Regions from separate parts of the Streptomyces sp. NBC_00096 genome, predicted to be linked through region 1. Evidence: riboswitches for the same ligand, from Rfam matches in the RefSeq annotation. Region 1 holds a riboswitch; the other holds the start of a gene.
The links. Region 1 has a riboswitch for glycine ahead of gcvT (glycine cleavage system aminomethyltransferase GcvT). Riboswitches for the same ligand answer to the same signal wherever they lie in the genome.
Positions count from the first base shown of each region.

Region 2: another riboswitch for glycine. It lies ahead of gcvP (aminomethyl-transferring glycine dehydrogenase); the one in region 1 lies ahead of gcvT (glycine cleavage system aminomethyltransferase GcvT).

Region 1 covers NZ_CP108221.1:1,807,966-1,812,416, reverse strand. Annotated here, with positions in the region: gene glyA (serine hydroxymethyltransferase) at 1-71, opposite strand, end outside; gene gcvH (glycine cleavage system protein GcvH) at 88-471, opposite strand; gene gcvT (glycine cleavage system aminomethyltransferase GcvT) at 553-1,668, opposite strand; glycine riboswitch at 1,853-1,956, opposite strand; gene OG904_RS07515 (AAA family ATPase) at 2,159-2,836, shown strand; gene OG904_RS07510 (enhanced serine sensitivity protein SseB) at 2,970-3,680, shown strand; gene OG904_RS07505 (enhanced serine sensitivity protein SseB C-terminal domain-containing protein) at 3,748-4,451, shown strand, end outside.
Region 2 covers NZ_CP108221.1:6,075,355-6,079,805, reverse strand. Annotated here, with positions in the region: gene gcvP (aminomethyl-transferring glycine dehydrogenase) at 1-1,941, opposite strand, end outside; glycine riboswitch at 2,140-2,238, opposite strand; gene OG904_RS26935 (PRC-barrel domain-containing protein) at 2,357-2,722, shown strand; gene OG904_RS26930 (DNA polymerase IV) at 2,787-4,376, opposite strand.

The DNA of each region.
Region 1 (4,451 bases):
ACGAGTTCGGCGTCGACGGCGGCGGCGACGTCCGGGTCGAGCTCGTGGAGGGGAGTGTTCAGTACGGACATCAGGAGTCCCCGGGGATCAGTTGTCGGAGTGGGTGAGCGCGGCGTACTCGTCGGCGGAGAGCAGGTCGCCCGGCTCCTCCGCGACGCGCACCGTGAAGAGCCAGCCGCCCTCGAACGGAGCCGAGTTCACCAGGGACGGGTCGTCGACGACGTCCTGGTTGGCCTCGACGACCTCGCCGGTGACGGGGGAGTACAGGTCGCTGACCGACTTGGTCGACTCCAGCTCGCCACAGGTCTCGCCCGCGGTCACGGTGTCACCCACCTCGGGAAGCTGGGCGTAGACGACGTCACCGAGCGCGTTGGCCGCGAACTCCGTGATGCCGACCGTCGCGACGCCGTCCACGGCGGCCGACAGCCACTCGTGCTCCTTGCTGAAACGCAGCTGCTGGGGGTTGCTCATGACCTGATTCTCCTGGATGCGGTGGAGTGGATGTGAACGGTGGTCTTGCGTGCGGCGCAGGTGCCGAGGTGAGGGGAAGTGTTACTTCTGCCGCTTGTAGAACGGCAGGGCCACGACCTCGTACGCCTCATGCGTACCGCGAATGTCCACGCCGACGCCGGAGGTGCCGGGCGCGGCGTGTGCCGCGTCGACATAGGCCATCGCGATCGGCTTGCCCAGCGTCGGGGACGGGGCGCCCGAGGTGACCTCGCCGACGACCTGGCCGTCGAAGGTCACGGAGAAGCCCGCGCGCGGGACGCGGCGGCCCTCGGCGATCAGGCCCACCAGCTTGCGCGGCGGATTGGCGGCGGAACGCTCGGCGGCGGCCTCCAGCGCGGCGCGGCCGACGAAGTCACCCTCCTTCTCGAACTTCACGACCCGGCCCAGCCCCGCGTCGAACGGGGTGAGGGAGGTGGTCAGCTCGTGCCCGTACAGCGGCATGCCCGCCTCCAGGCGCAGGGTGTCGCGGCAGGACAGACCGGCCGGGACCAGGCCGACGCCCTCGCCCGCCTTGGTCAGCGCCTGCCACAGCTCCACGGCGTGCTCGGGGGCGACGAACAGCTCGAAGCCGTCCTCGCCGGTGTAGCCGGTACGCGCGATCAGCGCGGGCACCCCGGCCACCGTGCCGGGCAGGCCGGCGTAGTACTTCAGACCGTCCAGGTCGGCGTCCGTGAGCGAGGCGAGGATGCCGGGGGACTCCGGACCCTGCACCGCGAGCAGCGCGTACGCGTCGCGGTCGTCGCGGACCTCGGCGTCGAAGCCGGCGGCGCGCTCGGTGATCGCGTCGAGGACGACCTGGGCGTTGGAGGCGTTCGCGACGACCATGTACTCGGTCTCGCCCAGGCGGTAGACGATCAGGTCGTCGAGGATCCCGCCGTCCTCCTGGCAGATGTGCGTGTAGCGGGCGCGGCCGACGCCGACGGTGGAGATGTTGCCGACCAGCGCGTAGTCCAGGACCTTGACGGCCTCGGGGCCGGTCAGGGTGATCTCGCCCATGTGGGAGAGGTCGAACAGACCGGCCTTGGTGCGGACGGCGTTGTGCTCGTCGCGCTCGCTCGCGTACCGCAGGGGCATGTCCCAGCCCGCGAAATCGGTCATGGTCGCACCGAGGGAACGGTGCAGCGCATCGAGGGCGGTCAGGCGGGGGGCAGTGCTCATGGGTGTGGCTCCCGGGTCCCAGGGCATGACATGACGAGGAGGAGTTCCTCCCCATCTGTCATCGGAACCTGAGAGGTTCGCCGAGAGTTCCCCGCTTCCAGGGGAAGGTCTTCGACTTGCACCTTGGGTGGAGCCGACGCCGGTGCCCTCACGGGCGGTGACGCGGCTCGCTTTTCAGATCTGCCTCATCCACGCGGTACGGGGCCTGAGAGATTCAAGGGAGGTACTTGCTCCTTCGGCGCCCGGGCACCGCCTTGCGGCGTGCCGGGACTCTCCCGCGCGGATTCAAGCGGCCGGTATGCAGTTGGTGTCCAGATGGCGCACATCATTGCACGGCGTGCGGCCGAATGGGGGAGGGGGTCCGGAAGCGGAGCGAACCGGAGCGGAACCGGAGGTCCCGGATTACCGTCTCTTTACACTCAGGGGGACCGGGTCCTGGTGACCCGGCGCGGGGGAGGCGATCACTGTGCGGAGATTCGGAGTACTGGCGATTACGGGTACGGCCACCGGCGAGGGCGCGGTGGCGGGCGTGCCGACGCAGCGCGGAGCCGTACGGGCGCAGGGCGCTGCGGGGGCGGCCGCGGCCTCCGGCCGCCGGCCCGCCCCGGTGGTACGGGACCTGCGCGGACCCGGCGGCCCGCGGTGGCTGCGGTTCGCGGACGGGGACATCGTGGTCGTGTCCGGACTGCCCGGCGGCGGCAAGAGCACTCTGATCAGGCGGGCCGCGGACGGCGGCGGCATCGACTCCCAGGACGCGCGCGAGCGCTGGGAGCGCCGCATGCCGGCCGCCCTGCCGTACGCGGTGTACCGGCCGGCCGTCCGGATCGCGCACTACTGGGGACTGTGGCGGGTGCTCCGCTCCGGCGCCCCGGCCGTCGTCCACGACTGCGGTACGCAGAGCTGGGTACGGGCCCTGCTCGCCAGGGCCGCCCGGCGGCGCGGCCGCGCACTGCACCTGGTGCTGCTGGACACCACCCCCGAGGAGGCCCGGGCCGGGCAGGCGGCGCGGGGCCGGGGCGTCTCGGCGTACGCCTTCGCCCGGCACCGGGGCGCGGTGGCCCGGCTGCTGCGCGAGGCCGAGTCCGGCCGCCCGCCGGCCGGCTGCGCCTCGGTGACCCTGCTGGACCGCCCGGCGGCGTCCCGGCTGACGGAGATCGGCTTCCACTGAGGGCGGCGGCCACGGGCCACGGGCCGGGGGCCGTGGCCGGGGCCGGGGCCGGGGGCACCCGAGCCCCCGGCGGGGCCGTCGGGGACGCCCGTTAACCTCGGGCGAGACCAGGAGCGAGCAAGCGGAGGCGTACATGTGGCCGGGGAACGAGCTGGAGCAGGTGCTCGGGGCGGCGCTCGGGCAGCCCGGCGCGGGGGGGCGGATCCTCGAGGTGCTCGGGCGCAGCCAGGTCTGGATCCCGCTGCCCGGCGGGGTGGGCAGCCTGGACCTGCCCACCATGGAGATCAACGGAGACGCGTACGTACCCGTGTACAGCTCCGAGGAGCAGTTCCGCGGCTGCGCCGGACCCGGTATGGACTTCGCCGTCGCCCCCGCCGTGGAGTTCGCCCGGGGCCTGCCCCCGCAGCTCGGCATCGCGATCAACCCCGAAGGGGCCGTCGGCGTGCCGCTGCCCCCGCCCGCCGTCGCGGAGCTCTGCCGGGCCGGTCGCGGCCCGCTCGACGGGCCGGCCACCGGTGGCCGGGTCCGGCTCTTCGAGCCCGACTGGCAGGAGGACCCGGTCGACTTCCTGACCGCCGCCGCCGAGGAGTTCCGCGCCACCGGAGTGGTCGCGGCCGCGTACCGCTGCCTCGCCAGCGTCGAGGCGGGGGCGCCGGAGCTGTACGTCGGTGTCCACCTGGTGGGATGGGAGCCCGGTATGCGAAATGCCCCGATGGACGCGCTGGGCCGGGCCCTGACCCGCGTCCCACCGCCCTGGCCGGTGCAGTTGATCCTGCTGGACGCCGCCGAGGACCCGGTCGTCGACTTTATTCGTGAGCGCGTACGCCCCTTCTACCTGTCGTAGGCACGCTTAAGCTGGTGGCCGACACGCGTGGACGACGGGCGGACGAAGAAACGAAGAGGGGTACCGGGTGAGTGCGTCAGGCACGGCCGCGGTCGGGCAGGTCGAGCACATGCTGCGCCAGGTGACTCCCGGGCGCTACGAGAGCTACGAGTCCCTTCTGCACGCCCTGGCCGAGGGACGGCTGTGGATGCTGCTCTGGCAGGGGCGGCCCGGCTCCCCGGACGCCCAGTACGGCGGCATGGAGGTCGAGGGCCTCGGGTACGCGCCCTGCGCGACCTCCCCGCAGGAGCTGGCCGTCAGCGGCTGGAACCGCGGGTACGAGGTGGTCACCGGCCGGGACATCGCCCGCGCCCTGTACCCCGACCGCTGGGGGCTGTGGCTCAATCCGCACGCCCAGGGCGGCGGCGTCGGCATCCCCTGGGCCGACCTGCGCCGGATCGCCACCGGCCTGGACCGGATGCCGGCCGGCCCGCTGCGGCTGTCCGAACCCGCCATCGAGCTCCCGCAGTTCTACGGGCTGCTCACGCAGCACGCGCACCGCACCCCCGCCGTGCGCTCGCTGCGCCGCGCCTGGGTGCAGCCCGCGCTGGGATCCCCGTACCTCGCCGTCGGGCTCGACCTGTACGACGCCTCCGCGCACGCGCTGGAATCCGTACGCGAGATGATGCGCCAGTCGGTCGGCGCGGTCCCCGAGGGCGTGCCCGTGTGCACGGTCGCGCTCGCGGACGAGCACGATCCGGTGGCGATGTGGCTGAGGGCGCAAACCAGGCC
Region 2 (4,451 bases), 4.3 Mb from region 1:
GAGCTCGTCGCGGTACTGCTCGATCTTGGCGCGCAGGTCGGCCGCGTCCACCTCGCCGTCGTCGGCGGTCTTGACCACGACCACCTTCATGCCGGCCATCACGGCGCTGGCCGCGTTGGTGCCGTGCGCGGAGGAGGGGATGAGGCAGACGGTGCGCTGCTCGTCGCCGTTGGCCCGGTGGTAGGCGCGGACGGCCAGCAGACCGGCCAGCTCACCCTGGGAGCCGGCGTTCGGCTGGATGGAGACCTTGTCGTAGCCGGTGACCTCGCAGAGACGTTCCTCCAGCTCGGTGATGAGCGTGAGGTACCCCTCGGCCTGCTCCACCGGGGCGAAGGGGTGCAGCTGGCCGAACTCGGGCCAGGTGACCGGCTCCATCTCGGTGGTCGCGTTGAGCTTCATGGTGCAGGAGCCCAGCGGGATCATGCCGCGGTCCAGCGCGTAGTCCTTGTCCGAGAGCTTGCGCAGGTAGCGCAGCATCGCGGTCTCGGAGCGGTGCTGGTGGAAGACCGGGTGGGTCAGGTACGCGTCCCCGCGCAGCAGCCCCTCGGGCAGCGCGTCGGCCGTGGTGGCGTCGAGCGCCTCGATGTCCGCGGTGACGCCGAAGGCGGCCCAGACGGCCTCGATGTCGGCGCGCAGGGTCGTCTCGTCGCAGGCGATGGAGACGAGGTCGGCATCGACCTGGAAGAGGTTGACGCCACCCTCGCGGGCTGCGGCCACGACCTCGGCGGCCCGGCCGGGAACGCGCGTGGTGAGGGTGTCGAAGTACGAGCCGTGCACGACCTCGACCCCGCCGGCCGTCAGGCCCGCGGCCAGCAGGTTGGCGTAGCGGTGGGTGCGGCGGGCGATCGTCCGCAGGCCGTCCGGGCCGTGGTAGACGGCGTACATGCCGGCCATGACGGCGAGCAGCACCTGCGCGGTGCAGATGTTGCTGGTGGCCTTCTCGCGGCGGATGTGCTGCTCTCGGGTCTGGAGGGCCAGGCGGTAGGCCTTGTTGCCGTCCGCGTCCACGGAGACGCCGACGAGGCGGCCGGGCAGCGAGCGGGCGTGCTTGGCCTGGACGGCCATGTAGCCGGCGTGCGGTCCGCCGAAGCCCATCGGGACGCCGAAGCGCTGGGTGGTGCCGACGGCGATGTCCGCGCCCAGCTCGCCCGGGGAGGTCAGCAGGGTCAGGGCGAGCAGGTCGGCGGAGACGGCGACGATCGCGCCGAGTCCGTGGGCCTGGTCGATGACCGGCTTGATGTCCCGCACGGCACCGGAGGCGCCCGGGTACTGGACCAGTACGCCGTAGACACCGCGCTCGGCGACCTCGGCCGGGATGCCCCCGGACAGGTCGGCGACGACGACCTCGATGCCGATCGGCTCGGCGCGGGTCTCGATCACGGCGATGGTCTGCGGCAGCGCGTCGGCGTCGACGAGGAAGACGTTGCCCTTGGCCTTGCCCACGCGGCGGGCCAGGGTCATGGCCTCGGCGGCCGCGGTGCCCTCGTCGAGCAGGGAGGCACCGGAGGTCGGCAGGCCGGTCAGCTCGGCGACGACGGTCTGGAAGTTCAGCAGGGCTTCGAGGCGGCCCTGGGAGATCTCCGGCTGGTACGGCGTGTACGCCGTGTACCAGGCCGGGTTCTCCATGACGTTGCGCAGGATCACCGGCGGCGTGAAGGTGCCGTAGTAACCCAGGCCGATCATGGAGGAGAGGACCTGGTTGCGGTCGGCGAGCTGACGCAGCTCGGCGAGTACCTCGGCCTCGGTCCGCGCCTCGGGCAGGTTCAGCGCGGCGGTGGTCTTGATCACATCCGGTACCGCGGCGGCGGTGAGTTCGTCCAGGGAGCCGTAGCCCACCTGGGCGAGCATCTTCGCCTGCGCCTCGGCATCCGGGCCGATGTGGCGCTGCTCGAAGGGGATGCCTCGCTCCAGCTGGGAGAGCGGAATGCGGTTGGCGGTCATGTACGGAGGCCTCCTGGTCGTACGACCTGCGAGGGGTGCCTCGGCGCGGGCACCCGGACGGCCTCCCCCTCTGTCATCTCAACCTGAGAGTTTCACCGGGCCGCTCGAGGATCGCTCGTGAGGTCCGGCTTTCACCGTCGGTGAGGAGAGGGACCGGCACTGCGCGCCCGGTACCTGCCCCTGCTTTCCAGAGTGGCCTCACCTCGTGCGGTACGTATGCCTGAGAGATTCCGGGGAGGATTTGCTCCTTCGGCGCCTCCGTCGAGCTCACTCGGAGGACTCTCCCGCACAGGGTCAACAGCCGTCACCCAGCCTACCAGCGAGGATCTGGGCACTCCCTCGAGTGGCCCCCTCTCCGGAAATGCACTTTTGTAGTCATTACGGAGGAGTTGCGACCAAATGGAGGGACCGGACCGTGCAGACCGACATCGATCCGCGCAGCCTGATCGGCCGCAAGGCGTTCGACCGCAATGGCACCAAGATCGGCACCGTGGACGAGGTCTACCTCGACGATGCCACGGGCGTCCCGGAATGGGCAGCCGTACGGACGGGCCTGTTCAGCCGGGACGCCTTCGTCCCGCTGGAGCCCAGCGAGGTGGTGGGCGACACCCTGCGCGTGCCCTTCGAACGCTCCCTGATCAAGGACGCCCCCGACTTCGGCGTCGGCCGCCACCTCTCCCCCGAACAGGAGCTGCAGCTCTACCACCACTACGGCCTGGACCTGGCCCTGCCCAGCGAGTTCCGCCGCGACTTCGGCCACACCCCGTCCGACGAAACCTGACCGGCCTGGCCTGGCCTTGCCTGACCCGCCTGCCCTGACCGGCCCGCCCCGCCCCGGCCGGCCCTCAGGCGTGCTCCGGGGTCGTGGCCCCCGCGGCCGGGGCCCCGACCAGCGGCATCGGATCGGACGGCTCCAGCTCGGGGTCGTCGACCAGGAACGTCCGCACCCGGCCCGGCTCCGAACCGGGCTGCTCGAACCGTACGGTCACCCGCCCGACCCCGCTGCCCTGGACCCACCCGGGCCCGTGCAACGCGTGCCGCACATCACTCCCGGCCGACCAGCGCCGCTCGGCCGCCAACCCGGACGGCCCGGCCCCGCCGCCTTCCGGGTCCTTCCCCGGGTCCGGGACCGGGACCAGGACCGGGACCGCGGCCCGTCCGGGGGTGGGGGCGGCCGTCTCCCCTCCCGGTTCCCCACCGGACGGCGCAGCCCCATCCGCCCCGGCTTCCCCGTCCGTCCCTACGTTCTCGCCCACCCCGTCCGGCCCAGTGGACCCGGCGGACCCACCGCGCCCGCCTTCCCCACCCTCCCCGCCCTCCCCGCCTCCGCCGTCCTCTCCGTCCCCCCGGGCGGCCGCAGCCGCCACCGCGAAGGCGAAGAGGTCCTCCTGCGTGTAGTCCGCGAGCCCGGTCACGCCGACCCCCAGCAGCCGCACCCCGCCCGTGGTGTCCACGGACTCCAGCAGCCGGGCCGCCGCCTCCCGCACGACCGTGGGGTCGTCCGTGGGCCCCCGCAGGGTCTCGGAACGGGTCAGCGTGGAGAAGTCGTAGCGCCGCACCTTGAGCACGATGGTCCGCCCCGAATGCCCCGAGCCCCGCAGCCGCTCCACGCACCGGTCGGCGAGCCGCTGCACCTCGGTGCGGATCCGCACCCGGTCGTGCAGGTCCACGTCGAAGGTGTCCTCCACCGACACGGACTTCGCGTCCCGCTCGGCGACCACCGGCCGCTCGTCCAGCCCCAGCGCCATCCGGTACAGCCCCACCCCGTGCGAGCGCCCCACCATCCGGACCAGTTCGTCCTCACCGGCCTCGGCCAGCTCCCCCACGGTGGTGATCCCGGCCCGCCGCAGGTGCTCCCCGGTGGCCGGCCCCACCCCGGGCAGGGTCCGCACCGACATCGGTGCGAGGTGCTCCCGCTCCGTGCCGACCTCGACCAGCAGCAGCCCGGCCGGCTTGGCCTCCTCCGAGGCCACCTTGGCCAGCATCTTCGACCCCGCCAGCCCCACCGAGCCGCTGAGCCCGGTCGCGGCGGTGATGTCGGCCCGCAGCCGCTCGCCCGTGGCCCGCGCGGTCTCCGCGTCGAAGGCCACGCCGCCCGCCTCCAGGTCCACGAAGGCCTCGTCCAGGCTGAGCGGCTCGACCAGCGGAGACAGCTCCCGCAGGAGGCCCATGACGGTGTCGCTGACCTCGCGGTACAGGCTGAAGCGCGGAATCAGGCACGCGCCGTTCGGGCAGAGCCGCCGCGCCTGGGCCATCGGCATCGCCGAATGCACCCCGAACCGCCTGGCCTCGTACGAGGCGGTGGCCACGACCCCGCGCGGCCCGAGCCCGCCGACGATGACGGCCTTGCCGAGCAGACTCGGCTTCGACGCCTGCTCCACGGAGGCGTAGAAGGCGTCCATGTCCAGGTGCAGGATGGTCGGCGCGGCTCTCACAGCACCGATGCTGCCCTACGCCACTGACAATCGGCCCGAAGCCGCCCGTGCCGCCGGCCGTCGATGCGGTCAGCG